2 regions of the Agrobacterium sp. 22-223-1 genome follow, and region 1 is predicted to be linked to the other one. Evidence: predicted binding sites of a transcription regulator. Region 1 holds the regulator's gene; the other holds the start of a gene.
The links. The regulator HrcA, encoded in region 1, represses chaperone genes, less so after heat shock. The targets are predictions, from matches to a motif close to GTTAGCACTCNCNNNNNGNGAGTGCTAAC.

Region 1 (14,652 bases):
AAAGGCGGCAATATGCAATTGAATTTGGCGATGGGTGCGGTGGCTGATGGGGACCGCGCACCAAAGACGCGTGATGCAGCTTGCTCAGATGCGGCAGGGGACAAATCGGCAATGACGCACGATGCGCTGTTTGAACGTTTTAGCGCGCGGCTCAAGGCACAGGTTGGTCCGGAGGTCTATGCAAGCTGGTTTGCACGGCTCAAACTCCATTCCGTTTCGAAAAGCGTCGTCCGTTTTACCGTTCCGACGACCTTTCTGAAGTCCTGGATCAACAACCGTTATATGGATCTGATCACGAACCTCGTCCAGAGCGAGGATCCGGATGTGCTGAAGGTGGAGATTCTGGTCCGCTCGGCCAGCCGCCCGGTCCGTCCGGCTCAGACCGAGGAAAGGGCGCAGCCCGTTCCGGAGGTCGGCGCGGTTCAACGTAACAAGTCCTTCATTCCGTCGCAGCCCGCGACGCCTGCTGCACAGCCTGCGGCTTCGCAGGCGACCCTGCGTCAGGGCGGTTCCGGGCCGTTGTTCGGTTCGCCGCTCGACACACGTTTCACCTTCGATACCTTTGTCGAGGGCTCGTCCAACCGCGTCGCCCTTGCGGCGGCAAAGACGATCGCCGAAGCCGGTGCCGGCGCCGTGCGCTTCAACCCGCTGTTCATTCATGCGGGTGTCGGCCTCGGCAAGACGCATCTTCTGCAGGCAATCGCCAATGCCGCCATCGACAGCCCGCGCAATCCGCGCGTGGTCTATCTGACGGCCGAATATTTCATGTGGCGTTTCGCCACTGCGATCCGCGACAATGACGCGCTGACGCTGAAGGACACGCTGCGCAATATCGACCTGCTCGTCATCGACGACATGCAGTTCCTGCAGGGCAAGATGATCCAGCACGAATTCTGCCATCTGCTCAACATGCTGCTCGACAGCGCCAAGCAGGTCGTGGTCGCTGCTGACCGTGCGCCATGGGAGCTGGAATCGCTCGATCCGCGTGTCCGTTCGCGTCTTCAGGGCGGCATGGCCATCGAGATCGAAGGTCCCGACTATGACATGCGCTACGAAATGCTCAACCGCCGCCTCGGCTCGGCACGTCAGGACGATCCGTCCTTCGAGATTTCGGATGAAATCCTGACCCATGTGGCCAAGAGCGTGACGGCAAGCGGACGCGAACTGGAAGGCGCCTTCAACCAGCTGATGTTCCGTCGCTCCTTCGAGCCGAACCTCTCGGTTGATCGTGTCGATGAGCTGCTGTCGCATCTCGTCGGGACGGGTGAGGCCAAGCGTGTACGCATCGAGGATATTCAGCGCATCGTCGCCAAGCACTATAATGTGTCGCGACAGGAGCTGGTGTCCAACCGCCGTACCCGCGTTATCGTCAAGCCGCGCCAGATCGCCATGTATCTGGCAAAGATGCTGACGCCGCGTTCCTTCCCCGAGATCGGTCGCCGTTTCGGCGGTCGCGATCACACCACGGTTCTGCATGCCGTGCGCAAGATCGAGGAACTGATTTCCGGCGACACCAAGCTCGGCCATGAGGTCGAGCTGCTGAAACGCCTGATCAACGAAAACAACGCATAAAAAAAGCGGCCTTCGGGCCGCTTTTTTTGTCGTCTTGTTTATTGGGCTAAAGCTGGGTGGAGGCTAGCGTCAGCAGGCGAGATCGGCCACCACCGCATCCAGAATAAGCATGCCGGAAGGCGTGCAGCGCAGGCGGGAATTGCCGAGCCTCTCCACGAAACCGTGCTGGAGGAGGAATTCCTCCTTTTCCGGATCGAGATCGCGGCCGGAAAGATCGCTCCAGCGGGCGAGATCGATGCCTTCGCGCAGGCGAAGCCCCATCAGCAGCAATTCATCGGCCTGCTCATCAACGCCAAGCAGTTCCTGATCGACCATGCCGTGGCCTTCCCGCTCAACGGTTTCGAGCCAGTTTTCCGGGTGGCGCTCGGTGGCGGTTGCGAGCTTGGAAGCGCCTCTCGTCAGGCGTCCATGCGCGCCGGGGCCGATGCCGGCATAATCGCCATAACGCCAGTAGGTCAGGTTGTGACGGCTTTCAGCGCCGGGCCGGGCATGGTTGGAAACCTCATAGGCCGGCATGCCGTAACGCTCGGTGATTTCCTGCGTCGCCTCATAAAGCACGGCCGAATGTTCGCCATCCGGCACGATGAGCTTGCCGGCCTTGTGCAGCCCGTAAAAGGGTGTGCCTTCCTCGATGGTCAGCTGATAGAGCGAAAGATGGTCGACCGCGTAGGAGACAGCCTCTTTCAGCTCGGCGTCCCATTCGGCCACCGTCTGGTTCGGGCGGGCATAGATGAGATCGAAGGACATGCGCGGAAAAATCTCCCGCGCCAGCCGGATGGCTTTCAAGGCATCGGCAACATCATGCAGGCGGCCAAGGAACTTCAGGTCGCGGTCGTTCAGCGCCTGCACGCCGAGCGAGACACGGTTGACGCCCGCCGCGCGGTAACCGCGAAAACGCTCCGCCTCGACGCTGGAAGGATTGGCTTCCATGGTGATCTCGATACCATCCGGCACATGCCAGAAGCGCGAGACGCCATCGAGAAGTGCCGCGACCGTCTGCGGGTCCATTAGCGATGGCGTGCCGCCGCCCATGAAGATGCTGGTTACGACACGCGGGCCGCTCAGCGTCCGCATATGTTCCATTTCACGGAGAAAGGCCGCCGTAAACCGTTCCTGATCCACCGGCCGGTGGCGGACATGGCTGTTGAAATCGCAATAGGGACATTTGGCCGCACAGAAGGGCCAATGCAGATAAATCCCGAAACCGGGATCGCCCGTATCCGGCAGAAGCGACGCGCCGGGGGCAGAAAGTTGATGCTCCCCGACCATCGGGTTCATGCCTCCAGGCAGGTTTCTACGAATTTTTTAAACGCCCGGGCACGGTGCGAAAGCGCGAAGGCGTCGCCATGTTTCCAGCCGTGTTTTTCATCCGCGCTCATCTCGCCGAATGTGGTGTCGTATCCTTCCGGTTTGAAGACCGGATCGTAACCGAAACCGCTCGTTCCGCGTGGCGGCCACACCACCGTGCCTTCCACCTCGCCGCGGAAATATTCGAGATGCCCATCCGGCCAGGCTAGGCACAGCACGCTGACGAAGCGGCCGGTGCGGTCTTCCGGCTTCGATGCGCCACGCTCGGCCAGCGCATCCTCGACCTTTTGCATCGCCATGGCGAAGTCGCGCGTGCCGTCGGCCGTTTCCGCCCAATTGGCGGTATAGACACCTGGCGCACCATCCAGCGCATCGATGACCAGCCCGGAATCGTCGGACAAAGCCGGAAGGCCGGATGCCTTAGCGGAGGCAAGCGCCTTGATTGCGGCATTTTCCTCGAAGGTCGTACCCGTCTCATCCGGCTCTTCGAAATTCAGCTCCGCCGCCGACTTGGCGGAGAAGCCGAAAGGCCCGATCAGATCGGCGATTTCGGCGATCTTGCCCTTGTTGTGGCTGGCGACGACGATCGTTCTGGTATCGAGCTTGCGCATGGTGCTTTCCTGTCGGCTCAGGCGATCGCCTGTTTTTGAAGGGCGACCAGTTCGCTGCAACCGGCCTTGGCAAGACCGAGCAGCGTCAGGAATTCTTCCTCCGAGAAGGGCGCGCCTTCCGCTGTGCCCTGAACCTCGACGATGCCGCCGGAGCCGGTGATGACGAAATTTGCATCGGTCTCGGCGGAGGAATCCTCGAGATAATCGAGATCGATCACCGGCTGGTTGGCGAAGATGCCGCAGGAGATCGCGGCGATATGGTCCTTCAGAACCTTCTCAACCTTGATCATGTTACGGGTTTCCATCCATTTCAGGCAATCGTGCAGCGCAATCCATGCGCCCGTGATGGAGGCGGTGCGAGTGCCGCCATCGGCCTGGATCACGTCGCAGTCGATGCTGATCTGGCGCTCGCCGAGCGCCTGCAGATCGACGACGGCGCGCAGCGAACGGCCGATGAGGCGCTGGATTTCCTGCGTGCGACCGCCCTGCTTGCCGGAAGCGGCTTCGCGCTTCATGCGCTCATGGGTGGAGCGCGGCAGCATGCCATATTCGGCGGTGACCCAGCCCTTGCCGCTGTTGCGCAGCCACGGCGGCGTCTTTTCTTCAAGGCTTGCGGTGACGAGCACATGCGTGTCGCCGAATTTCACGAGACAGGAACCTTCGGCATGTTTCGAGAAATTGCGCTCGAAGGAAACCTTGCGCATCTGGTCGGTTTTTCTGCCTGAAGGCCGCATATGATCCACTCTCCATGTTGGTCCCTGCCTTCTAAGGCGAGGTCCGGGCTTTTGCAAAGCCAATTTCCATTTTGCCGCGGCGTTGCAACGCATTATATTGATGTGAGCTGGTTTGAACGACAAAGAACGGACGAAATGGGTTTTTCCGCACCGCTATCAAAAGATCAGGCATCGCTGCTGGATGAACGGTCTCGGGAAATTTTCCGGCGCATCGTCGAAGGCTATCTCGATACGGGCGAGCCGCTCGGATCGCGCAGCCTGTCGCGGCTGTTGCCGATGTCGCTTTCACCCGCCTCCGTTCGTAATGTCATGAGCGATCTCGAAGAGCTTGGCCTCATCTATTCGCCGCATATCAGCGCCGGTCGCCTGCCGACCCAGACGGGGCTGCGTTTCTTTGTTGACGCTTTTATGCAGGTGGGTGATCTGCCCGCCGAGGAAAGGGCGACTATCGACCGTCAGATCGGGCCGGTCGCCGGCCACGAACAGTCGCTGGAAGGCCTGTTGACGGAGGCGAGCCGCATGCTGTCCGGCATGTCGCGCGGCGCGGGCCTCGTATTGACGGCGAAGAACGACGTCATCCTCAAGCATGTCGAATTCATAAGGCTGGAGCCCACCAAGGCGCTCGCCGTGCTGGTGGGCGACCACAATCAGGTCGAAAACCGCATCATCGAATTGCCGGCCGGTATCTCCTCGTCGCAATTGACCGAAGCGGCGAATTTCATCAATGCCCATCTCTCCGGTCAGACGCTGCATGAGTTGCGCGGTCAGTTTCAGACGCAGCGGGCGGAGCTGCAATCGGAACTCGGCATATTGGCGCAGGACCTCGTGGAGCGTGGTCTGGCGGTATGGGCGGGAGATAACGAGGAAGGCAAGCTTGGCCGTCTCATCGTTCGCGGTCGCTCCAACCTGCTCGAAGGTCTCGCCGGTGAGGAAGATATCGATCGGGTGCGCCTGCTGTTCGACGACCTGGAGCGCAAGGAAAATCTCATCGAAATCCTCAATCTCGCCGAAAGCGGCTCGGGGGTCAGGATTTTCATCGGCTCGGAAAACAAGCTGTTTTCGCTGTCCGGTTCGTCGCTGATCGTCGCGCCCTATCGTGACGAGGATAATCGTGTCGTGGGTGCGGTCGGTGTCATTGGCCCGACCCGTCTGAATTACGCCCGTATCGTGCCGATGGTGGACTATACGGCGCAGATCATGGCCCGCCTTTCCCGCAAGCAGAGATAGGACAGACCGGCAAGGTCAGGGAATGCGGCAAGCTTTTCGCCGCAAGCCTTGATTTTTGCCCGTCAAAGCTCGATATCGGGCGCAACCAACATATTCAAATCTGGAGAACGTCATGACCGACGATACAAAAAAGCCCGGACCTGACGCGGACGTCGCCGAAGAGTTTGTCGAACCCGTGCTCGCCGGGGAAGAGCCGATTGACGCTGCCGAACCTGATCCGGTCGAGCTGCTCAAGGCTGAAAATGCCGACCTGCGTGACAAGTTCCTGCGCCTTGCGGCCGAAATGGACAATCTTCGCCGTCGCACGGAACGCGATGTCAAGGATGCGAAAGCCTATTCGCTCGCTGGTTTCGCGCGCGATATGCTCGCCGTTTCCGATAATCTTCGCCGCGCGCTTGAAGCCATTCCCGATGAACTCAAGACCAATGGCGAAGCCGGTCTCAATGGTTTGATCGAAGGCGTCGAGATGACGGAACGTTCGATGCTGTCGACGCTGGAACGCCACGGCGTGAAGAAGATCGATGCCGAGGGCCAGAAGTTCGACCCGAATTTCCATCAGGCCATGTTCGAAATTCCGAATCCGGCGGTTCCGAACAATACCGTGCTTCAGGTCGTTCAGGCCGGTTTCACCATTGGCGACCGCGTCCTGCGCCCGGCAATGGTCGGCGTTGCCAAGGGCGGCCCGAAGGCGGAAGTTGCCGCATCGGCCGAGCCGGGCACCTCGTCTCTCAATGAAAAAGACGCGTAAGGCATCTATCCTTACGTCATAAAAAACGCGCCTTCAGGGCGCGTTTTTTATTGCCGTTAAACAGAAGGAGTTAGCCTGCGATCAAGCCGCCGTCGCCTGCTCCTGATTGAGGAAAGCGTAGATTGCGGTGTCGGAATCGGTGGCGCGCAGCTTGGCGACCAGTTCAGGGTCGCGCAGGGCGCGTGCAATTCTGGACAACGCCTTCAGGTGATCCGCGCCGGCGCCCTCGGGCGCGAGCAGCAGGAAAACCAGATCGACCGGCTGGTCGTCCAGCGCTTCGAAATCGACCGGTGTTTCAAGACGTGCGAAGACGCCGGTGATCTGATGGATGCTGTTGAGCTTGCCATGCGGAATGGCGATGCCGTGGCCCACACCGGTGGAGCCGAGTTTCTCACGCTGGAGGATGACGTCGAAAACTTCCCGTTCCGAGACTCCGGTAATTCTGGCTGCCTTTGCGGCCAGCTCCTGAAGCAACTGCTTTTTGGAATTCACCTTGAGGGCGGGAATAATCGCATCTTGTTGCAGCAAATCTGCCAACGCCATTCTCTTTTTCCTTCATGCCATCGAGACGATGCAGGAGGCAGCTACGCTTTCGCGCTCTGCCTCCCACGTCTTGTCAGACTGTTCAGCTCTTGATCGTTTCCGCGTCGATCCAGCCAATATTGCCGTCATGACGCCGGTAAACGATGTTGAGATATTCCTTGCCCGGGCTGCGGAACAGCAGAACCGGTTCGTCCGTCATGTCGAGCGCCATCACGGCGCTGGCGACGGACATTGTCTTAATCTGTTTCGAACTCTCCGCTACGATGGTGGGTGCGTAATCTTCAGGAACCTCGTGGTCCTCATCGGGAATAGCATCCATCACCGTATAGGCGATTTCCTGCGACACGCCATTCGCACCATTGTGGTGGTCCTTAAGCTTGCGCTTGTAGCGGCGCAGGCGCTTCTCGATCCGCTCTGCGGCGGCATCGAAGCTGGCCTGCGGATCATTTGCCTGACCCGCCGCATGCAACACAACGCCCGTATCGAGATGCAGCTTGCAGTCCGCGGCAAAACGCGATCCGGACTTCTCCACGGTCACCTGGCCTGAATACCCCCCATCGAAGTATTTGGTAACCGCCAGACCTATATTGTCCTCGATCCGCTGGCGGAAAGATTCACCGATCTCCATATGTTTACCAGATACACGCACACTCATGGAAATTTTCCTTTTTGTAGTGATTTGCGAGTACCAGCTTACGTCAAGCCGCGCGCGCATCCAAGCGTTTCGAAGACCTTAAAAAGCCCTCATTCGAATTTTACGCCCATGGACGGTGGAGATGAATCCGTTACAAATGACCTTGCTTACGTGTGCGGCGGGCTTCTAGCCCTTGCCGTGGCAAGAGTCAATGGTGCGGCAAAAAACCGCCATAAACGTGATCGCGGCCGCCGCTCAGAAGGCGGACAGCTTGGCCAGCGCCTTCTTTTCCCGACGTCTCTGCACGGAGGAGGGGATGTTCATCGCCTCGCGATATTTGGCGACGGTGCGGCGGGCGATATCGATGCCGCTCTTTTTCAGATTGTCGACGATATCGTCGTCTGAAAGAACCGCCTCGGCGGCCTCCTGCGCGATCATGGCCTTGATGCGGTGGCGCACCGCTTCCGCCGAATGGCTGTCTCCGCCTTCCACGGCGCTGATGGACACGCTGAAGAAATATTTCAGTTCGAACAGACCGCGCGGCGTCAGCATATATTTTTTCGATGTCACCCGGCTGACGGTGGATTCGTGCATCTTGATGGCGTCGGCCACCGTCTTGAGGTTCAGCGGGCGCAGGTGATCCACGCCATTGACGAGAAAGGCGTCCTGCTGGCGCACGATTTCCGTCGCGACCTTCATGATCGTCCGGGCGCGCTGATCGAGGCTGCGGGTCAGCCAATGCGCCGTCTGCATGCACTCAGTCAGGAAATCCTGATCCTCGCCTGCGCGTGCCTTGTGTTTCGACACCTCGGCGAAATAACTCTGGTTGATGAGCACGCGCGGCAGCGTCTCGGGATTGATTTCCACCAGCCAGCCGCCGGTGGAGGAGGGGCGAACGATAATGTCGGGAACGATGGTCTCCGAAACCATCGAATCGTAACCCGCGCCGGGGCGGGGGTTGAGCGTGCGGATTTCCGCCAGCATGTCGAGGAGGTCTTCCTCATCGACGCCGCAGATTTTTTTAAGGGAGGCGAAGTCGCGTTTCGCCAGAAGTTCCAGATTGTCGATGAAAGCCCGCATGGCCGGGTCGAGCCGGTCCTTCTGGGCAAGCTGGATCGCCAGACATTCGCTTAAGGAACGGGAAAATACACCCGGTGGATCGAAGCCCTGAAGCGTCTTTAGAACGTGCTCGACCACTGACGGGGCCGCGCCCAGCCGTTCGGCGACGTCGTCGACGGCATCCGCCGCAATATAGCCGGTCTCGTCAAGCTGGCCGATCAGCGCATCGGCGATCATCCGGTCCTCGGCGGCGGATATGGCGAGCGGCAGTTGTTGATTGAGATGGTCGCTGAGGCTCTGTCTGGCCGCGACGAAATCATCGAGATCGTAACTTTCCCCCGACTCCTGGCCGGGCATGGATTTCCATTGGCCAGCCAGTTCAGGCGCATCGGCCTTTCTGGGCTCGGCATCGTCGGGAAAGACGTTTTCGAAGCTGGTATCCAGTTGCTCGCCGAGATTTGCGGCGCGGTCGCCATACCAGTCGTCGCTGTCGGGCGTCACCGTGGCGGATCTCTCCGAGCCTTCGCCGTCCGCGTCGCCGAAACTTTCCGTCTCTGCCGGGGCATCGCTGCTCAAATCGCCATCGTTTGCCGCAATTTCCAGCAGCGGATTGCGCTCCACCTCCTGCGCGATGAACTGCGTCAGCTCGAAATGCGTCATCTGAAGCAGCTGGATGGACTGCATCAGTTGCGGTGTCATCACGAGAGACTGGTTTTGACGCAGCAAAAGGCTGGCAGACAATGCCATGGTGGACGCGAAACTCCCCTTACAGCTTCTCCGTCGCCTGATTTTCCAGAAATTTTACTGAGACGACGGAACTTGGCCCAAAAATTGCTTTTTTATCTTGTTTGGTCAAGCGTCAGGGCGGGGCGCGATGAAGAATCTTTCGCGCGCCGATCATGATGATTTTAGGTCGAAACGACCTGAAATCTTAAATCATGATCTAGATCATATAATTAGAGCGGGATTTCAAGCGAAAACCGCACACACTTTTCGCTATCCCGCTCTAGGCGTTTAAAGGCTAAAATTATTGCCGAGATAGAGACGGCGTACATCCGGATTGTTGACGATATCGTCCGGACGTCCATGCGTCAGCACCTCGCCGGCATGGATGATGTATGCGCGGTCAATGAGACCGAGCGTTTCACGGACATTGTGGTCGGTCACGAGAACGCCGATCCCGCGCGCTGTCAGGTGTCTCACCAGATTCTGGATATCGCTGACCGAAATCGGATCGACGCCCGCGAAAGGTTCGTCGAGCAGCATGAAGGTCGGATCGGTCGCGAGTGCCCGCGCGATTTCCAGACGCCGCCGCTCGCCACCCGAAAGCGCCACGGCAGGCGACTTTCGCAGTTGCGCGATATGAAACTCTTCCAGCAACTCATCGAGCTTGCGGTTGCGCTTGGCAGCGTCCGGCTCATGCACTTCCAGCACGGCGCGGATGTTTTCCTCGACCGTCAATCCCCGGAAGATCGATGCTTCCTGCGGCAGATAACCGACGCCGAGACGGGCGCGTCGATACATCGGCATGGTGGTGACATCATTGCCGTTGATGGCGATCTTGCCGGTATCCACGGGCACCAGGCCCGTGATCATGTAAAAACAGGTGGTTTTGCCCGCACCGTTCGGGCCGAGCAGTCCCACGGCCTCGCCACGGCGCACGACCAGCGAAACCCCGTTGACGACACGGCGCGTATTATAGGTCTTCGTCAGGCCATGCGCGATCAGCGTGCCCTGATAGGGGGTCTTGTCCGCCGGCGAGGCCGCGTCCGCGGATCGGCTGCGCCCGCCGCTGAATATCTTTGAGATCGAGGGTATCTTCACGAGGAAAGACTACTGTTTTTTCTGCGATTTCGGATCGAGCATGATCCGGACAGGGCCGCCGCAGCTTTCCAGCTTGGCCTGTCCCGTATTCATCAGAACGGTGAGCTTGCAGCCGGTGAACACATTCGTGCCCTCCGAAAGCACGACCTGCTTGCCGGTCAGAATGAAGGTCTGCGCCGCCATGTCGAATTCGCCGTGATCGGCCGTCGCCTTCTGGGTCTCGGACGTCAGATAGACATTATTGTCGACGAAGATTTTTTCGATATTGGCATCGCCGCTGGTGAGCGAAGAACCCTCGCCCTTGTAATTCACGGTCATCTTGCCGGCCTGAAGGGTGGTCGTTCCCTGCACCACTTTCACATTGCCGGTGAAATAGGCCTTGCGCTCCTGATCGCGAATCTCGAGCTGATCGCTTTCAATCGCGATCGGCTGGTCGCCGGAGAGCTTGACGCCCTGCATGTTGCTGGTGGTGTTCTGGGCGAAAGCCACAGTTGCAAGACACGAAAAAACAAGACCTGCGGCTGCAAGGCCGGCGGATTTGCCAAGGGAAACGGGACGGGAAATTTGCATCATCTGGACCGGGCTCTCACTTGCCTTCATTCTTGATATTGGATGCAGCGATACGTGCCCGTACCTGCCCCGAAAATGTAATTGTCTTGCCATTATCGGCGATGTCAATCGATTGCGCAACAATCGAGCCGTCGTTTGTTTTGATCGAAACCGGCTCCTGGCTGCTCATTTTCCCGGCCTTCAGATCGACATCCGCAGACTGGAACTTCGCTTGTATGCCATTGCTGAGATTGATGTCAAAAGGGGCGGTCATCTTCAGCTTGTTGGTCGCCCGGTCGAAAATGCCTTCCTGGGCGATCACCTGCGCGACGCTGTCGTTTACCGGCACTGCCGCCAGAACCTTCTCAAGCGTCATGAGATTGGGGTTGGCGATGTCCTGCAACGCACGGTCGGCGTTCATGGAATAATCGATCCCCTTCTCGTTGCGGCCGGCAACAGCGGGTTTTTCCATCACGATCTTGCCGTCTTCAATTCGTGCGCTCTCAAGAGAGACCTCGTCGGGCGCCCAGGTTCGGATAACCGAAACGGCGATGAAGGCGAACGAAATGATTGCCGCGCCGAGCGGCAGAATGATTTTCAGCCGCTTCACGCGCGCAGAATGCCGCAGCGCGGTGTCATAGGCGCCGTTCTGGTCATTGGGCAGCGAAAATGCTGGCGCGGGTTCGCGGAGTCTTTCGAGCATAAGAGTGGGTCCGGAATGCTTCTAGGGCGCCATTCTGGCGCACAATCGAAGCTTGTGTCTCTATCTAAATGTCTTTGGCATGAGTGCTTTGTCCTGCCAATATGGTTTTTGTCTGGAGAGGTGCAAGGGAAATGCGAATTTTATCGTAATTCTGGTTTCCTTATTGTTTCCTTGCGGCTTCGCGTTAGAAGAACCATATGGCCTGAAGCGCAAAAGCGGATGACAGAGGTTTTTATGGACAATATGGCGATAGCGGATCGCAGGCGGTTGCGCCGCAAGCTGACTTTCTGGCGGATTGCCGCCGTTCTCCTGCTTGTCGCCGGTGCTTTCGGTCTCTACCGGTTTTTATGGGATGGACCGCAGCAAAGTGCGAAACCCCATATTGCCCGCGTCGAGGTCTCCGGCCTGATCACCGACAATACCGAACTTCTCGAGCGGCTCGACAAGATCGCCAAGAGCGAGAATGTCAAAGGGCTGATCGTGTCGATTTCCTCGCCAGGCGGCACCACCTATGGCGGTGAGCGCATCTTCAAGGCCATTCGAGGCGTGGCGGAAAAGAAGCCGGTTGTCTCGGATGTGCGCACGCTCGCCGCTTCCGCAGGTTATATGATCGCATCGGCAGGCGATGTCATCGTCGCTGGCGAGACCTCGATCACCGGCTCGATCGGCGTGATCTTCCAATACCCCCAGCTTGGCCAGTTGATGGAAAAGCTCGGCGTTTCGTTGCAGGAAATCAAGTCGTCGCCGATGAAGGCGGAGCCTTCGCCTTTCCATGAGGCGCCGGAGGAAGCGAAGACGATGATCCGTGCCATGGTGATGGACAGCTATGGCTGGTTCGTCGATCTTGTGGCCGATCGCCGCAAGTTGCCGCGCGAGGACGTGCTGAAACTGGCGGATGGATCGATTTTCACCGGCAGGCAGGCGCTCGCCAACAAGCTGGTCGATACTCTGGGCGGCGAAAAGGAAATTCGCAGCTATTTCGAAACGCGCGGTGTTGCCAAGGATTTGCCGATCGTCGAATGGCGCGCGCCGTCGTCCCGTTCGCCTTTTGCGGTTTTCAGTGTTGCGCAAATAGCGAAGTTTCTGGGATATGACGATTTAATTCCCTTCGCAGGCCCCGGCCAGCTCGGTACGGACAAGTTGTTTCTTGACGGTCTTGTTTCCGTTTGGCAGGTTGAGCCGCGTTAAAAATCCAATTCTTTCAGGGGGCAACCGTGATCAAGTCTGAACTGGTGCAGATCGTTGCTGCGCGTAACCCGCACCTTTATCACCGTGACGTGGAAAACATCGTCAATGCGGTGCTGGATGAAATCACCGACGCCCTGGCGGCAGGAAATCGTGTCGAGCTTCGTGGTTTCGGCGCATTTTCGGTGAAAAACCGTCCATCGCGTTCCGGTCGGAACCCGCGCACGGGTGAGTCGGTTTTTGTCGAGGAAAAATGGGTGCCTTTCTTCAAGACGGGCAAGGAACTGCGCGAGCGCCTGAACCCCGGCATGGGTGACGAAGAGGACGATTGATCGTCCTCACTGCCCGCGCCGGAAACGGAGCCGGCGAAATGCCGGCCGCGATGGAGTATTGTCGGATGTCGAAAAAAATCATCAACCTCATCATCCTGCTTCCGCTGGCGATCATCCTCGTCATCCTGTGCGTGGCCAATCGTCAATCCGTGACGCTGGCGCTCAATCCGTTCCGACCGGAAGATGGCGTTTTGTCCTTCACCGCGCCGTTTTTCGTATTCCTGTTTCTGGCGGTCATTTTCGGTGTGCTGCTGGGATCGGCGGCCACATGGTTCGCCCAGGGCAAACATCGCAAACGCGCCCGTATCGAGGCGAAGGAAGCCGTTCGCTGGCATGATGAGGCGAACCGGCAGAAAGCCGCTGCGACAAGCCATCTTCCAAATGCCGGACAACTCCCGGCAAAGTGATGTAGCCGACATTCGTTCCGGCTCCCGGTCGTGATGACTTTAGGCCGGAATGGCCTAAAGTCATCACGACCTAAATCAAAGAACTAGGGCGGGATTTCAGGCGAAAACCGCTTACACTTTTCGCCATCCCGCCCTAGGCGAGCGGCGCATGGAATGCTATTTGCTGCGCCATAAGACGCGGGCAGAAGCGGAAAGATTTCCATTGAAGAAAAAAGACAGTCGGCCGGGCAATCGTGCACGTGCCGGGAGCGAGAAAAAACAGGTTCATGCCGCAAAGCCGGCACGACGGGCGGACGTGGCACCGAAAAAGCGCGAGCCGGACGCTGTCCGCAGCGCGCCAAAACCTGCGCCGAGGGAAAAGGTTACTCCGGCGACAGCCGTTGAGCAGGTGCCTGCGCGACCGCTCAAGCCCCGCACCGGCGACCGTCCCGCTGAACAGGTTCCGGTTATTCTGGAATCGAGTGGCGCGGGCGATTTTCACCTGATCGACAGCGGCAACGGCCTGAAACTTGAACAATACGGCGAATACCGCGTCGTCCGTCCCGAGGCGCAGGCGCTGTGGCAACCGTCGGTTCCCGACCGTGTATGGCAAAATGCCGACGCCATTTTCACCGGTGATACAGATGAGGACGGCATGGGCCGCTGGCGTTTTCCAAAGGCGGCGCTTGGCGAAACCTGGCCACTATCCCTGCTCGGGGTCGATTTTCTTGGCCGTTTCACCGCTTTCCGTCACGTTGGTGTCTTTCCGGAACAGATCGTCCATTGGGAATGGCTGAAAAACGCCGTCGAGACCGCCGACCGGCCGCTGAAAGTGCTGAACCTGTTCGGTTATACCGGCGTTGCTTCGCTGGTCGCGGCGGCCGCAGGCGCTGAAGTCACCCATGTCGATGCCTCCAAGAAGGCGATTGGCTGGGCCAAGGAAAATCAGGCGCTCGCCGGGCTCGAGCAGACGCCGATCCGCTGGATCTGCGAAGACGCGATGAAGTTCATCCAGCGTGAGGAGCGTCGCGGCAATAGCTACGACATCATCCTCACCGACCCGCCGAAATTCGGCCGCGGCACCCATGGCGAGGTCTGGCAATTATTCGACCATCTGCCGCTGATGCTGGATATCTGCCGGGAAATCCTGTCGCCCAAGGCGCTCGGCCTGGTGCTGACGGCCTATTCCATCAGGGCCAGCTTCTATTCGATGCATGAGCTGATGCGTGAAACCATG
Region 2 (14,652 bases), 390 kb from region 1:
GTCGCGGAATGGCCGGTCGCCGAACGGCTTTCCACCGCGTCCACCACGATCACCGAAGCTCTTTTCGCCACGCGGGCGGTCGCCGCGTCCGCGACCACCTTCTTCTTCGCGGGGGGAATCCGAACGGATCCACTCGCCCTCGGCATCCGCATGCCGGACGACGTTGCGCCGCGCTTCGTCCTGGGCGGAAGGCTTTTTGAAGAGGTTTTCGGCTTCCGCGCGGGCGGAGGACTTGCGTTCCTTGCCGTCACGGGTGGGCCTTGCACCGGGCGCCATCCAGACATTGGCCGTGCGGCTGGTGCCGGCGGCCTGGCGTGGGCGGCGGTCGTCGCCTTCATCCTCGCTGCGGCCCTTGGCGCCAAATTTCCCGGCGGGCTTGGAGCCGAACTTGCCGGCCGGCTTGTCGCCGCGCTTGGTGTCGAGACGGCCGAGCGCCTTTTCACGACGGTCCTCGGACTTGCCGCTCTTTTCAAAGCGCGGCTTGCCTTCCGGGGCATCGCTCTTTGCCCATTCGGATTTTACGGGCCGCTTCGGCGCGTCGTCTTCTTCATCCTCAACGGGCGCATTGTAGATCGGCGCGTCGAAATTGGCGCCGGCCTGTTCGATCAGACGCGGGCCGAGCTGGTCGCGCAGCATACGGCCGCGCACTTCCAGCACCTTGCCTTCAGCGAGATCGCCGAGCTGGAACGGACCGTAGGAAACGCGGATCAGGCGGTTGACCTCGAGACCGAGCGCGCCGAGCACGTTCTTGATCTCACGGTTCTTGCCTTCACGCAGGCCCATGCTGATCCAGACATTGTGGCCCTGGGTGCGGTCGAGCGTGGCATCGATTGCGCCGTAGAGCACGCCGTCGACGGCAATGCCTTCCTTCAGCTTGTCGAGTGCGGCCTGATCGACCTCGCCATGGGCGCGCACGCGGTAGCGGCGCAGCCAGCCGGTGGTCGGCAGTTCCAGCACGCGGGAAAGTCCGCCATCGTTTGTGAGCAGCAGCAGGCCTTCGGTATTGATATCGAGGCGGCCGATGGACAGGACGCGCGGCAGTTCACCGGGCAGATTGTCGAAAACGGTCGGGCGGCCTTCCGGGTCGGAGTTGGTCGTCACCAGACCGGCGGGCTTGTGGTAAAGCCACAGGCGCGTGCGCTCGGCGCCGCGAATCGGCATGCCGTCGACTTCGATCTTGTCGGACAGCGTGGCGTTCACCACCGGCGTATCCAGCTTGACGCCGTTCAGCGACACGCGGCCTTCCATGATCATGCGCTCGACATCGCGGCGCGAGGCGACGCCTGCGCGTGCCATGATCTTGGAAATGCGCTCGGGCTTGGAAGCGCCAACGGTTTCCGGCACCGGGGCGGCCTTTGCCTCGGTAGGTTTCTTTTCGCGCTCTGCGGCGGGCTTGCCGGGGCCTTTCGGCTTCCTGTCGCGGCTAAATGTCTTGCCGCCGTCACGCTTCGGCTTGTCTTTAAAAGTCATTTGCTGTTTGCCTGTTGTTTGGGCTGTCCTATCAGGTCCAAGCACAAGGGTTAAGAGGAAATTGAAACGCAATGGCCGAAAGGACGCATTTCATGGAGCTGGCGCTTTCGGAAGCCCGTGCCGCGGCTAAGCGGCAGGAGGTTCCGATCGGCGCGGTACTGGTTATGGACGGCCGCGTCATCGCCCGTTCCGGCAACCGCACCCGTGAATTGAACGATGTGACGGCTCACGCCGAAATCGCCGTGATCCGCATGGCCTGCGAAGCGCTGGAGCAGGAACGCCTGCCCGGCGCCGATCTCTACGTGACACTGGAGCCCTGCACCATGTGCGCGGCGGCGATTTCATTCGCCCGTATCCGCCGGCTCTATTACGGCGCGCGAGACCCGAAGGGCGGCGCAGTGGAGAGTGGCGTGCGTTTCTTCAGCCAGCCGACATGTCACCATGCGCCGGATGTCTATTCGGGACTGGCGGAAAGCGAAAGTGCGGAAATCCTGCGGCAATTTTTCCGCGAGAAACGTCTCGACGATTGAGCGACCGGCGGGAGGCGCAAGCTTTCCCGCGGGCCATCAGCCATTCGTTATTACTGGAAGGGGTTCCACCAGCTCTTGCCGGTATTTGCCACGGCCGCTTCTTTCTTGCGGCGCTTTTCCTTCTTCTGCTCCGGTTCGCCGAGATCGGTCAGCTGATCCTGCGGAACGCTGCGATATTCAGCCGGCGGATCGGTGAGGAACTTGCGCTGGGCGTTGACGACGGAGCCGCCCTGGGCATCGGCCTTGGCCTTGCGGAAGGCTTCCCATTTCTGGGTTTCGGTCATCTGGCCGGCCGTGCCGTTGCCGGCGAGCAGCGGCGAACGATAATGCGGGTTGTTCTTGTTGGCGTCCGCCTCTTCGCGCAGGCGTTCGCGGGTTTCTTCCGGCGATTCGACCCATTGCGGATTGTTTTCGCGGCTTGCCATGTTCTGCTGCGGCTCGGCCAGCTGTTCGGCACGGGTCTGGGCGGGAACGACGAGGCCCGGGCGGGGGCTATATTTCAGGTTGCGCTTTTCCTGGTCATTGCCGGTGATCGAGGTCGCGTTGCCAAGATCGTCGACAAGCTGTTCCGCCGCCGTCTTGCCCGTGCCGTAGGTCGGGCTCGTGCACGCGCCGAGCAACACGCCTATCGTCGTGATGCCAACAACCGTGCGAAACATGCCCAAACCCTGCGCATTACCCTGCATCGTCTTCATTGAAACCCTTCCAGCCGTCCGTCCCACTTCGCCAGACATCGTCTTTCGGCAGGCGGCAGCCCGCATTGCCGTGCAAATCCGGCCATTTTCAGGCAGGTGTACCGGATGAAGAGGCAAAGCGCAATTCATCCGGTCATTTTCATCGCGCATCGGCCCCAAACCCGGAATCGGGTTTCAACAGGAACGATGCGCAGCCTCGGATCATCCGAGGGCTGCAAGCTCTCGCAGCGCGGCCGCATCGCGAGCGGAAACCTCCGGATAGGCCGGATCGGAACCGACATCGGTGGTGATGCGCCAGGAACGGGCGCATTTTGCGCCTTCCGCCAGCTTCTGCTCGACCACGACCTTTGCCACTTCCGGCAGGCGGAAGCCATCGGCCGGGCCTTCATCGCCCACCACCGAGATGGCCGAGGTGATGCAGATTTCGGCGAAATCCTGCCCCTTCAGCGCCGCCAGAAGATCGGCGTCGGCGATGTGCACGACCGGAGCGGCTTCCAGCGAAGAGCCGATACGCTTTTCACGGCGTTCCACTTCCAGCGCGCCGGTGACGACCGTGCGGACCTTGCGGATTTTTTCCCACTTCGCTTCCAGCGCATCGTTTTTCCATTCCGCCGGGATTTCCGGGAACTGGACGAGATGCACCGATTCCGCATCCGGATAACGCGACAGCCAGGCCTCTTCCGTCGTGAAGGGCAGCATGGGTGCCAGCCACGAGACGAGGCAATCGAACAGCTTCGCAATGACCGACAGGGCCGCCCGGCGCTTCAGCGACGACGGCGCGTCGCAATAGAGCGTGTCCTTGCGGATATCGAAATAGAAGGCCGAAAGCTCGACATTGGCGAAATCCACCAGCGCGCGGGCGATCTTCTTGAACTCGAAGCCGTCATAACCTTCGCGCACGACACCATCCAGTTCGGACAGGCGGTGCAGCACCAGCTTTTCCAGCTCCGGCAGATCGGCATAGGCGATCTCCTCGCCCTTGTAATGGGCGAGCGTGCCGAGCATCCAGCGGATGGTATTGCGCAGCTTGCGATAGGCATCGACATTGGTCTGGATGATGGCCTTGCCGAGGCGCTGGTCTTCCCAATAATCCGTGGTCATGACCCACAGGCGCAGGATATCCGCGCCGGCGTCCTTCATGACTTCCTGGGGCGAAACCACGTTGCCCTTGGACTTCGACATCTTCTCGCCCTTCTCATCCATGGTGAAACCATGGGTGACAACGGCGTTATAGGGCGCACGACCGCGCGTCGCGCAGCTTTCAAGCAGCGACGAGTGGAACCAGCCGCGATGCTGGTCGGAACCTTCCAGATAGACATCCGCCGGCCACTTCATGTCCGGGCGGTCTTCCAGCGTGAAGGTGTGGGTGCAGCCGCTGTCGAACCAGACGTCGAGAATGTCCATGACCTGCTGCCAACGGGCATGGTCGTGGTCATCGCCGAGGAACCGTTGCTTGGCGCCTTCAGCGAACCAGGCGTCCGCACCTTCGGCCTCGAAGGCCTCGAGGATGCGGGCGTTGACGGCCTCATCGATCAGAACTTCACCCTTCTCATCGGCGAAGACGGCGATCGGCACGCCCCAGCTGCGCTGGCGCGACAGAACCCAGTCGGGCCGGCCTTCGATCATGGCGCGCAGGCGGTTCTGGCCGGAGGCCGGAACGAAGCGGGTGTCGTCGATAGCGCTCAGCGAGCGCGAACGCAGCGTCGTGCCGTCGCCCAGTTCCTTGTCCATATAGACGAACCATTGCGGCGTGTTGCGAAAGATGACCGGCTTCTTGGAGCGCCAGCTATGCGGATAGCTGTGCTTCAGACGGCCACGGGCAAACAGGTTGTTTTCCGCGATCAGCGCCTTGATGACGCGGTCATTGGCATCGCCCTTCTTGCCGTTATCGTCCATGACGCGGGCAGCGCCGCCTTCGGCGGACGGGCCGAAACCGGGGGCGTCTTCGGTGTAGAAACCGTCATCGCCAACCGGGAACGGGATGGCCGACGAAACGCCGCGCGCTTCCAGCTCACGCTGATGCGCGGTCCAGACGTCAAAGTCTTCGCGGCCGTGGCTCGGCGCGGTGTGCACGAAGCCCGTACCGGCATCGTCGGTGACGTGATCGCCTTCGAGAAGCGGAACCGGGAAATCGTAGCCAAGCGACGCCAAAGGATGAGCGCAGGTGATGGCGGCCAGTTCTTCGGTTTTCACGTCGCGAACGAGCTTGAAGGTCAGCTTCGCCTTGGCTGCGGCCTCATCGGCGAGCTTCTTGGCAAAGATCAGCTTTTCGCCCGGCTGCGGACCGAAATCGTTCTGCGCGCTTTCGACTTCGTAGAGGCCATATTCGACCCGCGACGAAAACGCGATGGCGCGGTTACCGGGGATGGTCCACGGCGTGGTCGTCCAGATGACGACGGAAGCACCGGAAAGAACAGGAGATGCCTGCACAACCGGGAACTTCACCCAGATCATGTCGCTCTCGACATCGGCATATTCGACTTCGGCTTCCGCCAACGCGGTGCGCTCGACGACCGACCACATGATGGGCTTCGAGCCGCGATAAAGCTGGCCGGTGCGGGCGATCTTCAGCAGTTCGCCGGCGATGCGGGCTTCGGCGTGGAAGTTCATCGTCGTATAGGGGTTTTCAAAGTCGCCCTCGATACCGAGGCGTTTGAACTCCTCCGACTGAACCTTGATCCAGCCGGCCGCGAAGTCACGGCATTCCTTGCGGAATTCGTTGACCGGAACCTCGTCCTTGTTCTTGCCTCTGGCGCGATAGGCTTCCTCGATCTTCCATTCGATCGGCAGGCCGTGGCAATCCCAGCCCGGAACGTAATTGGCGTCGTAACCGCGCATCTGGAAAGAGCGGGTGATGACGTCTTTCAGGATCTTGTTCAGCGCATGGCCGATGTGGATATTGCCGTTGGCATAGGGCGGGCCGTCATGCAGCACGAATTTTTCGCGGCCGGCGGCGGAGGCGCGCAGGCGTTTGTAGAGGCCCATTTCCTGCCAGCGCTTGACCGTTTCCGGTTCCTTCTGCGGCAGGCCGGCGCGCATCGGAAAATCCGTCTGCGGCAGATAGAGGGTGGAGGAGTAATCCAGTTTTTCTGCGGTGTCGCTCATAATCGTACCGTTGTTGCGCGCCGTGTCGGTCGCGCCGTCTCAATTTCAAAGAGGGCAAATACGGAAAGCGCCATGACCAAAGTCATGACAAGCGCCAAAATCCCGGACCTTCCGGCTCGTCAGAGCGGGCGGAAGGCCGGGCCAATAATTCGGCCAATCTGAGTTTTGAACATCAACCGGTATTGGGACATGGCCGGTTGTTTATGCGGTTTTCCGGCAAAAAGGAAGAGAAAAGCGACGGCAATATCGGCCGGAACAGAGGCTGACCGGCCTTACCCGGTCAGAACGCGATCCTGGCGTCCAGTTCGCTGAGCGGGCGCACGCCCGATAACATCGCCCTCGCCTCTTCTTCATCGCGCCTGATCTGGGCGACGAGCGGATCGAGACCGTCGAATTTCAGCTCGTCGCGCAGGTGCCCGAAGAAGGAGACCGAACAGACCTCACCATAAAGATCGCCGGAAAAATCGAAGACGAATGTTTCAAGCAGCGCCGCACCGTTTTCGGTAACGGTCGGGCGGTAACCGAAGCTTGCCACGCCATCGCGGATCGAACCGTCCGGGCGGCGGAACCGCACGGCATAGATGCCGGCCTTCAGTTCCGTTTCCGGCGCCAGCGCCATGTTGGCGGTGGGGTAACCCAGCGTGCGCCCCAGTTTCTGGCCGCCAATGACTTCGCTTTCCACCGTGAAGCGATAACCGAGCAGGCCTGCGGCGCCCGCCACATCGCCTTCGCACAGAAGCGAGCGAATCCGGCTGGAGGAGACGACATCCGCGCCCTCGTCGCGGAAGGCGTCCACCAGCGTCACGTCGAAGCCATGGCGTTTGCCGGCCTCCATCAGAAATGCCGGACCGCCTTCGCGGCCTTTGCCGAAATGAAAATCGAAGCCGGTGACGACAGCGCTGGCGTGAAGCCAGTCGACCAGAATGGACTGGACGAATTCCTCCGCCGAGCGCTGCGAAAATTCCCGGTCGAAGGGATATTCGATGACGGAGCGGAAACCGATGGCCTCAAGGATGCGCGCCTTCAGCGGCGCGGGCGTGAGACGGAAGACCGGCGTATCGGGACGGAAGACGGAACGGGGATGCGGCTCGAAGGTCAGCACCAACGCGGGAACGCCACGGGCTTCCGCCAGTTCCAGGGCACGATCCAGCACAGCCCGGTGGCCGCGATGCACGCCGTCGAAATTGCCGATGGCGATGACGCCGCCGCGAAGAGCTTCCGGCAGCGGCTCCTTTTTTTCATTGCGGTGAAAGACGGTCATGGCAATCGATCCATTCCTGCGCCAGCTATTCCTTGAGGCAAGATGTCCTCAGGCGAGACGGGGCATCCACCAGCCGGGAGCAGCACCCTGCCCCTTGAGATAGGCGTTGAGAAGCGCCTCGTCCGTCTGGCCGTTCAGCGTATATTCGGCGGCGTGAATGCCGCCGCTGATATAAAGAAGGTTGAGACCGCTCGCAATCGCGCCCTTCACATCCGTCGGCATGCCGTCCCCGATGGCAAGCACGCGATCCTTGGCGAAGGCACCGCGCACTTCTTTGGCCGCCGCAAGGCAGGCTTCATAGATCGGCGCATGCGGCTTGCCGGCAATGCGGACCTCGCCGCCGAGCTGTTCATAGTAAGCGGCCATGGCGCCGGCGCAGGGAATGATGCGCTCGCCGCGCTCCACCACCAGATCGGGATTGGCGCAGATCATCGGCACGTTGCGGGCAATGAAGCCCTTGAGCATTTCGGTATAATCCTCAGGCGTTTCCGTCTCGTCATCGAAAAAGCCGGTGCAGACCACGGACTGCGCTTCCGGCTCGCCGACGCGCTCGACATCGAGACCGTCCAGCAGCGGCAGATCGCGTTCCGGGCCGAGCAGGAAGACTTTTTTCGGGCCTTCCGCGATCAGGCCGCGGGTGACGTCACCGGAGGTGATGATACGGTCATAGGCCTCATCCGGCACGCCGAGAACGCGAAGCTGGGCGATGACGCCGGGAGCGGGACGCGGCGAATTGGTGATGAGCACCACCGTCTTGCCGGCCTTGCGCGCTTCCCGCAGGGCAACTGCCGCATCCGGAAAGGCGCTGACGCCATTGTGCAGCACGCCCCAGACATCCGAAAGAATAACGTCGAACCCAGCCGTGATTTCGCCGAGAGTGAGAATGCGATGGGCCATGAGATGCTTTCCGGATGCGAGAAGAAGGTGAGCGTCACATCGCAAAGCGGGACGCCGATGGCAAGGAAAAAAGCGCTGCCAGACCGGTCTTTGGCCCGCCTGACGCAGCATGAACACAAATGCCCCTTAGATGCGATGCGGCCGCAACGCGCGAAAAGAACGACGTCGCCGCGCCCGTCCGCGCATGGGAAATTTCTGTCATGGAACGCTGATAACCATAAGCCATGAAATTTTTCAGACAGGGCGTTCTTGACTCCGGAAGAAGCCCTCCTTATCTCGGTTCCGCTGGCACTCAAACAAGAAGAGTGCTAACACCCATCACGCGAGCCTGCGAAGGTTCATGAAGTCATTTGATCGAGGGATTAGGCAATGACAAGCACCAATTTCCGCCCGCTTCACGATCGCGTCGTCGTTCGTCGCGTTGAATCCGAAGCCAAGACCAAGGGCGGCATCATCATTCCCGATACCGCCAAGGAAAAGCCGCAGGAAGGCGAAATCGTCGCCGTCGGTTCCGGCGCACGCGATGAGTCCGGCAAGGTCGTCGCTCTCGACGTCAAGGCTGGTGACCGTGTTCTGTTCGGCAAGTGGTCGGGCACCGAAGTCAAGCTCGACGGCGAAGACCTTCTGATCATGAAGGAAGCCGACATCATGGGTATCATCGGCTGATTTCGCCGAACCCATCGTTTCCTTAAATTTCAAGCCGGATCCATTCCGGCCGTTCGAAACCAGGAGTTTTGAAAATGGCAGCCAAAGAAGTCAAATTCGGCCGCTCAGCGCGCGAAAAGATGCTCAAGGGCGTCGACATTCTCGCTGATGCAGTGAAGGTAACCCTCGGCCCGAAGGGTCGTAACGTCGTTATCGACAAGTCCTTCGGCGCTCCGCGCATCACCAAGGACGGCGTTTCGGTCGCCAAGGAAATCGAACTGGAAGACAAGTTCGAGAACATGGGCGCACAGCTCGTTCGCGAAGTTGCCTCCAAGACCAACGACATCGCCGGTGACGGCACCACCACCGCAACGGTTCTGGCCCAGGCCATCGTTCGCGAAGGTGCAAAGGCAGTTGCTGCCGGCATGAACCCGATGGACCTCAAGCGCGGCATCGATCTTGCTGTTGCAGAAGTCGTCAAGGACCTTCAGGCCAAGGCCAAGAAGATCAACACTTCGGAAGAAGTTGCACAGGTCGGCACGATCTCCGCAAACGGCGAGCGTCAGATCGGTCTCGACATCGCTGAAGCAATGCAGCGCGTCGGCAACGAAGGCGTCATCACTGTTGAAGAAGCCAAGACCGCTGAAACCGAACTCGAAGTCGTCGAAGGCATGCAGTTCGACCGCGGCTACCTGTCGCCTTACTTCGTGACCAACCCGGAAAAGATGGTTGCTGACCTCGAAGACGCATACATCCTTCTGCACGAAAAGAAGCTTTCGAACCTCCAGGCTATGCTGCCGGTTCTCGAAGCTGTCGTTCAGACCGGCAAGCCGCTCGTCATCATCGCTGAAGACGTAGAAGGCGAAGCTCTTGCAACGCTCGTCGTCAACAAGCTGCGTGGCGGCCTCAAGATCGCTGCCGTCAAGGCTCCGGGCTTCGGCGACCGCCGCAAGGCCATGCTGGAAGACATCGCCATCCTGACCGGTGGTACCGTCATTTCCGAAGACCTCGGCATCAAGCTCGAAAGCGTTACCCTCGACATGCTCGGCAAGTCGAAGAAGGTTTCGATCTCCAAGGAAAACACCACGATCGTTGACGGCGCCGGCCAGAAGTCCGACATCGAAGGCCGTGTTGCCCAGATCAAGGCCCAGATCGAAGAAACCACCTCCGACTACGACCGCGAAAAGCTGCAGGAACGTCTTGCCAAGCTCGCTGGCGGCGTTGCCGTTATCCGCGTCGGCGGTTCGACGGAAGTCGAAGTGAAGGAAAAGAAGGACCGCATCGACGACGCTCTCAACGCGACGCGCGCTGCCGTTCAGGAAGGCATCGTACCGGGCGGCGGCGTTGCCCTGCTGCGTTCGTCCACGAAGATCACCGCAAAGGGTGAAAACGACGACCAGGAAGCCGGTATCAACATCATCCGCCGCGCCCTGCAGGCTCTGGTTCGCCAGATCGCAGACAACGCAGGTGACGAAGCTTCCATCGTTGTCGGCAAGATCCTCGAGAAGAACGAAGACAACTACGGCTACAACGCCCAGACCGGCGAATATGGCGACCTGATCCAGCTCGGCATCGTCGACCCGGTCAAGGTTGTTCGTACGGCTCTGCAGAACGCAGCTTCGGTTGCTTCGCTGCTGATCACCACCGAAGCCATGATCGCCGAGCTTCCGAAGAAGGAAGCTGCAATGCCGGCAATGCCGGGCGGCGGCATGGGCGGCATGGACTTCTAATCAGTCCTGTCACCGGATTAAGAAAGGGCGGTCTTCGGACCGCCCTTTTTCTTTGCCGCCCATGCGTGATGATGGAAGGCGGCGCATTTTATCGGCCTCATCCTTGGGATAGGCCACTGCCGTCCCGTTTAAATTTCTCGAAGAAGTCAGGTGTCATTGGTTCTATTATTTTCGGGCATGCCGTGCCGAAGCCAATCATGCCGACGTCATCCTCGGGCCTGTCCCGAGGATCTGCAACCGATTGATTTTATTCGACGTGATTAGATCCTCGGCACAGGGCCGAGGATGACGTCGAGGGAATGTTGACCCTCCATTACGAAAAGGCTGCCGCCCGTCCGGAATTTAAATCGGACGGCAGTGGGGGACAGGCCCAAGGATGACGTCAGCGTTCTCGCGAGAGATGCTTCATGAAAATCAACAGGTTGCACAATTCTGAAGGCCAAAAGCGGAAAGGTTCGTGTATTGTCCCGTTTTGGAACAGGCGTGATTTTATCCGGCTATTTTTTGCAGCCCTATGCAATAATAGGGCACATTCAAGAGCGAATCACCACCCCATACGGGGCCGATTTCCACTCGGACCGGCTTATAAGTGCGCTATTTAGTTGTGCTTTTTCGCATATCTCGCGATATTGAAGAAGAAATACATAATATTTTTGATTTTCTCACTGGCTGGTTGTTGTAGGTAGGGGAAAATAAACTATAAGTCACCCCCCGTAAGGGTTCCGCGACGGGGCGGCCAGCATTGAAGGGGTTTCGATGCGTGGCAAACACGTTCGACTGCGGGTGGCGGTAAAGGTTCAACCTGGCAGTGGCGCTTGAAGTGGCGGCGCTGGCACGTGTTCATGCGGGGGCGCGATTTGTTTGAAATATCAAGACGCAACGATGCTCTGCCTGCGGCGGTAACGACCACGCCCGATCCCCGGACCCTGTCGCATTTCTTCATGTCGGAGGAGTGGAGCAGCGATCTTTCCAGTGGCGTCATCCGGCTCGGCGAACACGCATCATTCATGCACGGCCTGCCGCCGGGCGAGTGCGGATTGCTCAGCCTCGTCCGCTGTTACGACCGCGCTGACCACGCCCGCGTTCTGGAACTTTTCGAGCAGGTTTCCACCGCACCCTCACGTTTCTGTTTTTCAACCGGCCTCTCCATCTTGCCGGCGATGCGGCAGCCGGTCATCTGCATGGGTGAATCTTCCGGCTTCGAAGACGGCCAGCAAGGGCGCATATCAGGGCTTTTCCTGTTTCCGCGCTTTGAGGATATTCGCTTCGCCGCCTGAACATAGCGGGACAGACGCTCAGCGCCGTTCACAAAATGAAGACGATTTGTCTTCTATTGTTCATCTTTATGGGCGGATGATTTTCGGTCATTGATATCTCCAGACATTGCAGTTCAACCGGCGACACGCCGACTATTTACCGGAGATATCCATGTCCAGCAGCCAGAACGTTCTCGTTCTCATCGCCCGTATTCTGCTTTCCTTCATCTTCATCACGTCGGGCTTCAGCAAGCTCGTCGATCCGGCCGGTACGGCCGGCATGATCACGGGCGCCGGCCTGCCCGCCGCAACCGCGCTTGCCTATATTGCAGGCCTGTTCGAACTCGTTGCCGGTCTTGCCATTCTCGCTGGTTTCCAGACCAAAATCGCTGCCTGGGCGCTTGCCGTCTTCTGCGTATTCACCGGTCTGGTGTTCCACAGCGGCACCGTTGCCGTTCCCGGCTGGCCTGAGCCGGCTCTTGGCTGGATCAACACGCTGAACGGCATCATGATGGTGAAGAACATCACCCTTGCCGGCGCTTACATACTGCTTGCCGCCTTCGGCCCCGGCGCCTATTCCGTCGACGCTAAGCGTGGCGCGGCTGTGGCTCACGCCTGAGCCAGACAGATTGACCAATAAAAAAGCCGCCGGATCGCTCCGGCGGCTTTTTTGTTTTACGTCGTCAGACCGCAGCCCTGATGCGCGAGGCGATTTCCTGAACCGCCGCATCGCCCTCATGTTCCGGCTTGCGGGCACGCACGAAGCAGGCTTCCGAACGGACGATGATGCCGTCCGAGAGGATTTTCAGGTGGTTGGCCTTCAGCGTCGAGCCGGTTGAGGTGATATCGACGATGATATCCGCCTGCCCCGCTGCGGGCGCACCCTCGGTCGCGCCAAGGCTTTCGACGATGCGATAAAGCTGAATGCCGTGCTGGCGCGAAAAGAACTGCTGTGTCAGCCGCCAATATTTGGTGGCGATGGCGAGCCTGCGGCCATGACGGGCGCGGAATTCCGAAGCGACATCGCCGAGATCGGCCATGCTGTCCACATCCAGCCAGATTTCCGGCACGGCGACCACGACATCCGCATGGCCGAAACCGAGGCGGGCGCAGAACTCCACCTGCGCATCGGCATTGGTCAGCCCCTCACGCACGAGGTCCTCACCCGTCACCCCGAAATCCACGGTGCCGGCGCCGATCTCGCGGGCGATCTCGGAAGCCGAGAGATAGGCGATCTCGATATCGTCGCGCCCTTCGATGCGACCGCGATAGGAGCGGTCATTGCCGACAGCCGCGACTTTCAGCCCGGCGCGCTCCAGAACGGCGGAGGCGTCTTCCTTCATCCGGCCCTTGGAGGGCAATGCGATGGTGATCATGGCTTGTCGCTCCCGCGCACCGCTTCGATGCGATCCAGCCAGAGCGAGAAGCCCACGGCCGGGATTTTTTCCTGTGCGCCGAGCAGGGTCAGCAGCCGGTCGAAACGGCCGCCACCGGCCAGCACGCTGTCTGCGCCCGCTTCCACCACCTCGAAAACGAGGCCGGTATAATAGTCGAGCGGACGACCGAAGGCCGCGCCATAAGTGACGGTTTCGAGATCGACACCGGCATTGGCAAGCGCTGCGACGCGTTTGTCGAAAGCGGAAAGCGCGCCATCCAGTTTCAGCTTCGCCTTTGCGGCAAAATCCGCCAGAACCTGCGATGCCTGCGGCAACGGCGCCTTCAGGGCCAGGAACTGCTTGAGCAGCGCGAAGCTTTCATCCGGCAGACGCGTGGCGGCAAGCGCCAGTTTTTCCCGCAGGCGGCGGGCGATTTCCTGCGGCGCGCGGCTGGCATTGGTGGAATAGCCGGTTTCCTGCATCACCGTATCGAGATAATCGACCAGCACCGTCTCGTCGCCCGTTGCCAGAAGGCCGGCGACCCGGGCATCGAGGCCGGTCATCGGCTTGGGATGCACAAGGCTTTCCAGCAGCGCGTCGAGCTGCGCCATATCGCCGAATGCCTGCACCAGCCGCTTCTGCCAGCCAAGCGGCAGGCCAAGCGCTGCAACCACCGCCTCGAACACCTGCTGGTCGCCCAGCGTGACGGCAAGCGCCCGGCCCGGCAGCAGGCGCTGCAGAATGCCGGTGGCGTCAATGACGGCACGGGCATCGGCGGCGGCGATATCGGTATCGCCGAGATCCTCGATACCGGCCTGATAAAACTCATTGGCACCTTCGCGGCGCTGACGGAAGACTTCACCAAGATAGGAATAACGCTTCGGCGTGCCGGTCGCCGTTTCGATGTGGCGCAGGCAGACCGGGATGGTGAATTCGGGGCGCAGGCAGAGGCTCTCACCCGTTTCGCTCTCCGTCATGAAGATACGGCGGCGCAAATCCTCGCCGGCCATATCCAGAAACGGTTCGGCGGGCTGGATGACGGGCGTGTTCACACGGCTCGTGCGGCGCGCGGCGAATTCTTCCAGTAGCTCTCCGGAAAATTCCGGCATGTCGATCAGGGGCATGGAACGGTACTTTTCGTCACGGTTCGAGCGGCTGCATCATTTCGATGCGGTTTCCGAAGGGATCATGGACATAAAACCGGTGATACCCTTCAAGCGGCTCATCCTCAACCACATGGCAGCCTGCTGTTTCAAGTGTTTTTCGCAAGGTTGCCATATCATCGACCAGAAAGGCCGGATGGGATTTCTTCGCCGGGCGGAAATCCTGCTCGACGCCGAGATGCAGTTTTATCGAACCCCGGCTGAACCAGCACCCGCCACGCGTGGCCAGATTGGCGGGCTTTGCCTGCTCCGCAAAGCCGAGCAGGCCGCCATAGAAAGCGCGCGCCTCATCTTCGCGGTCCGCCGGCATCGCCAGTTGAACATGGTCGAGCGCAAGGATCGCCATGGCTTCAGCGCCCTTCGGCGGCGCGGCGAACGTCCTCTGCCTGATGCTCCAGAATCTCGCGGACCTTCGCCACCAGCTCGGCTTCCGGCACGCTGACCTGCGCCACGCGCGCCTCGCGCCAGCTGGCATTGTCCTCGATCTCGCCGGAGAGGCGCTTGCCTTCGATCAGATCCTTGAT

Region 2: the regulator HrcA is predicted to act here: its motif matches at 8,243-8,271, upstream of groES (co-chaperone GroES).

Annotation. Positions count from the first base shown of each region.
Region 1 covers NZ_JBNWCN010000001.1:259,167-273,818, forward strand. The annotation lists gene dnaA (chromosomal replication initiator protein DnaA) at 112-1,572, shown strand; gene hemW (radical SAM family heme chaperone HemW) at 1,642-2,841, opposite strand; gene rdgB (RdgB/HAM1 family non-canonical purine NTP pyrophosphatase) at 2,847-3,491, opposite strand; gene rph (ribonuclease PH) at 3,509-4,225, opposite strand; gene hrcA (heat-inducible transcriptional repressor HrcA) at 4,361-5,452, shown strand; gene grpE (nucleotide exchange factor GrpE) at 5,565-6,200, shown strand; gene ptsN (PTS IIA-like nitrogen regulatory protein PtsN) at 6,282-6,743, opposite strand; gene hpf (ribosome hibernation-promoting factor, HPF/YfiA family) at 6,826-7,398, opposite strand; gene rpoN (RNA polymerase factor sigma-54) at 7,633-9,183, opposite strand; gene lptB (LPS export ABC transporter ATP-binding protein) at 9,451-10,260, opposite strand; gene ACQZ60_RS01345 (LptA/OstA family protein) at 10,270-10,833, opposite strand; gene lptC (LPS export ABC transporter periplasmic protein LptC) at 10,847-11,512, opposite strand; gene sppA (signal peptide peptidase SppA) at 11,747-12,700, shown strand; gene ACQZ60_RS01360 (integration host factor subunit beta) at 12,703-13,029, shown strand; gene ACQZ60_RS01365 (LapA family protein) at 13,095-13,436, shown strand; gene ACQZ60_RS01370 (class I SAM-dependent methyltransferase) at 13,639-14,652, shown strand, end outside.
Region 2 covers NZ_JBNWCN010000001.1:653,808-668,459, reverse strand. The annotation lists gene ACQZ60_RS03270 (pseudouridine synthase) at 1-1,470, opposite strand, end outside; gene ACQZ60_RS03265 (nucleoside deaminase) at 1,542-2,000, shown strand; gene ACQZ60_RS03260 (hypothetical protein) at 2,051-2,695, opposite strand; gene ileS (isoleucine--tRNA ligase) at 2,897-5,800, opposite strand; gene ACQZ60_RS03250 (bifunctional riboflavin kinase/FAD synthetase) at 6,081-7,061, opposite strand; gene ACQZ60_RS03245 (TIGR01459 family HAD-type hydrolase) at 7,110-7,958, opposite strand; gene groES (co-chaperone GroES) at 8,328-8,624, shown strand; gene groL (chaperonin GroEL) at 8,699-10,333, shown strand; gene ACQZ60_RS03230 (hypothetical protein) at 11,176-11,610, shown strand; gene ACQZ60_RS03225 (DoxX family protein) at 11,762-12,208, shown strand; gene hisG (ATP phosphoribosyltransferase) at 12,273-12,965, opposite strand; gene ACQZ60_RS03215 (ATP phosphoribosyltransferase regulatory subunit) at 12,962-14,089, opposite strand; gene ACQZ60_RS03210 (VOC family protein) at 14,106-14,474, opposite strand; gene hisS (histidine--tRNA ligase) at 14,479-14,652, opposite strand, start outside.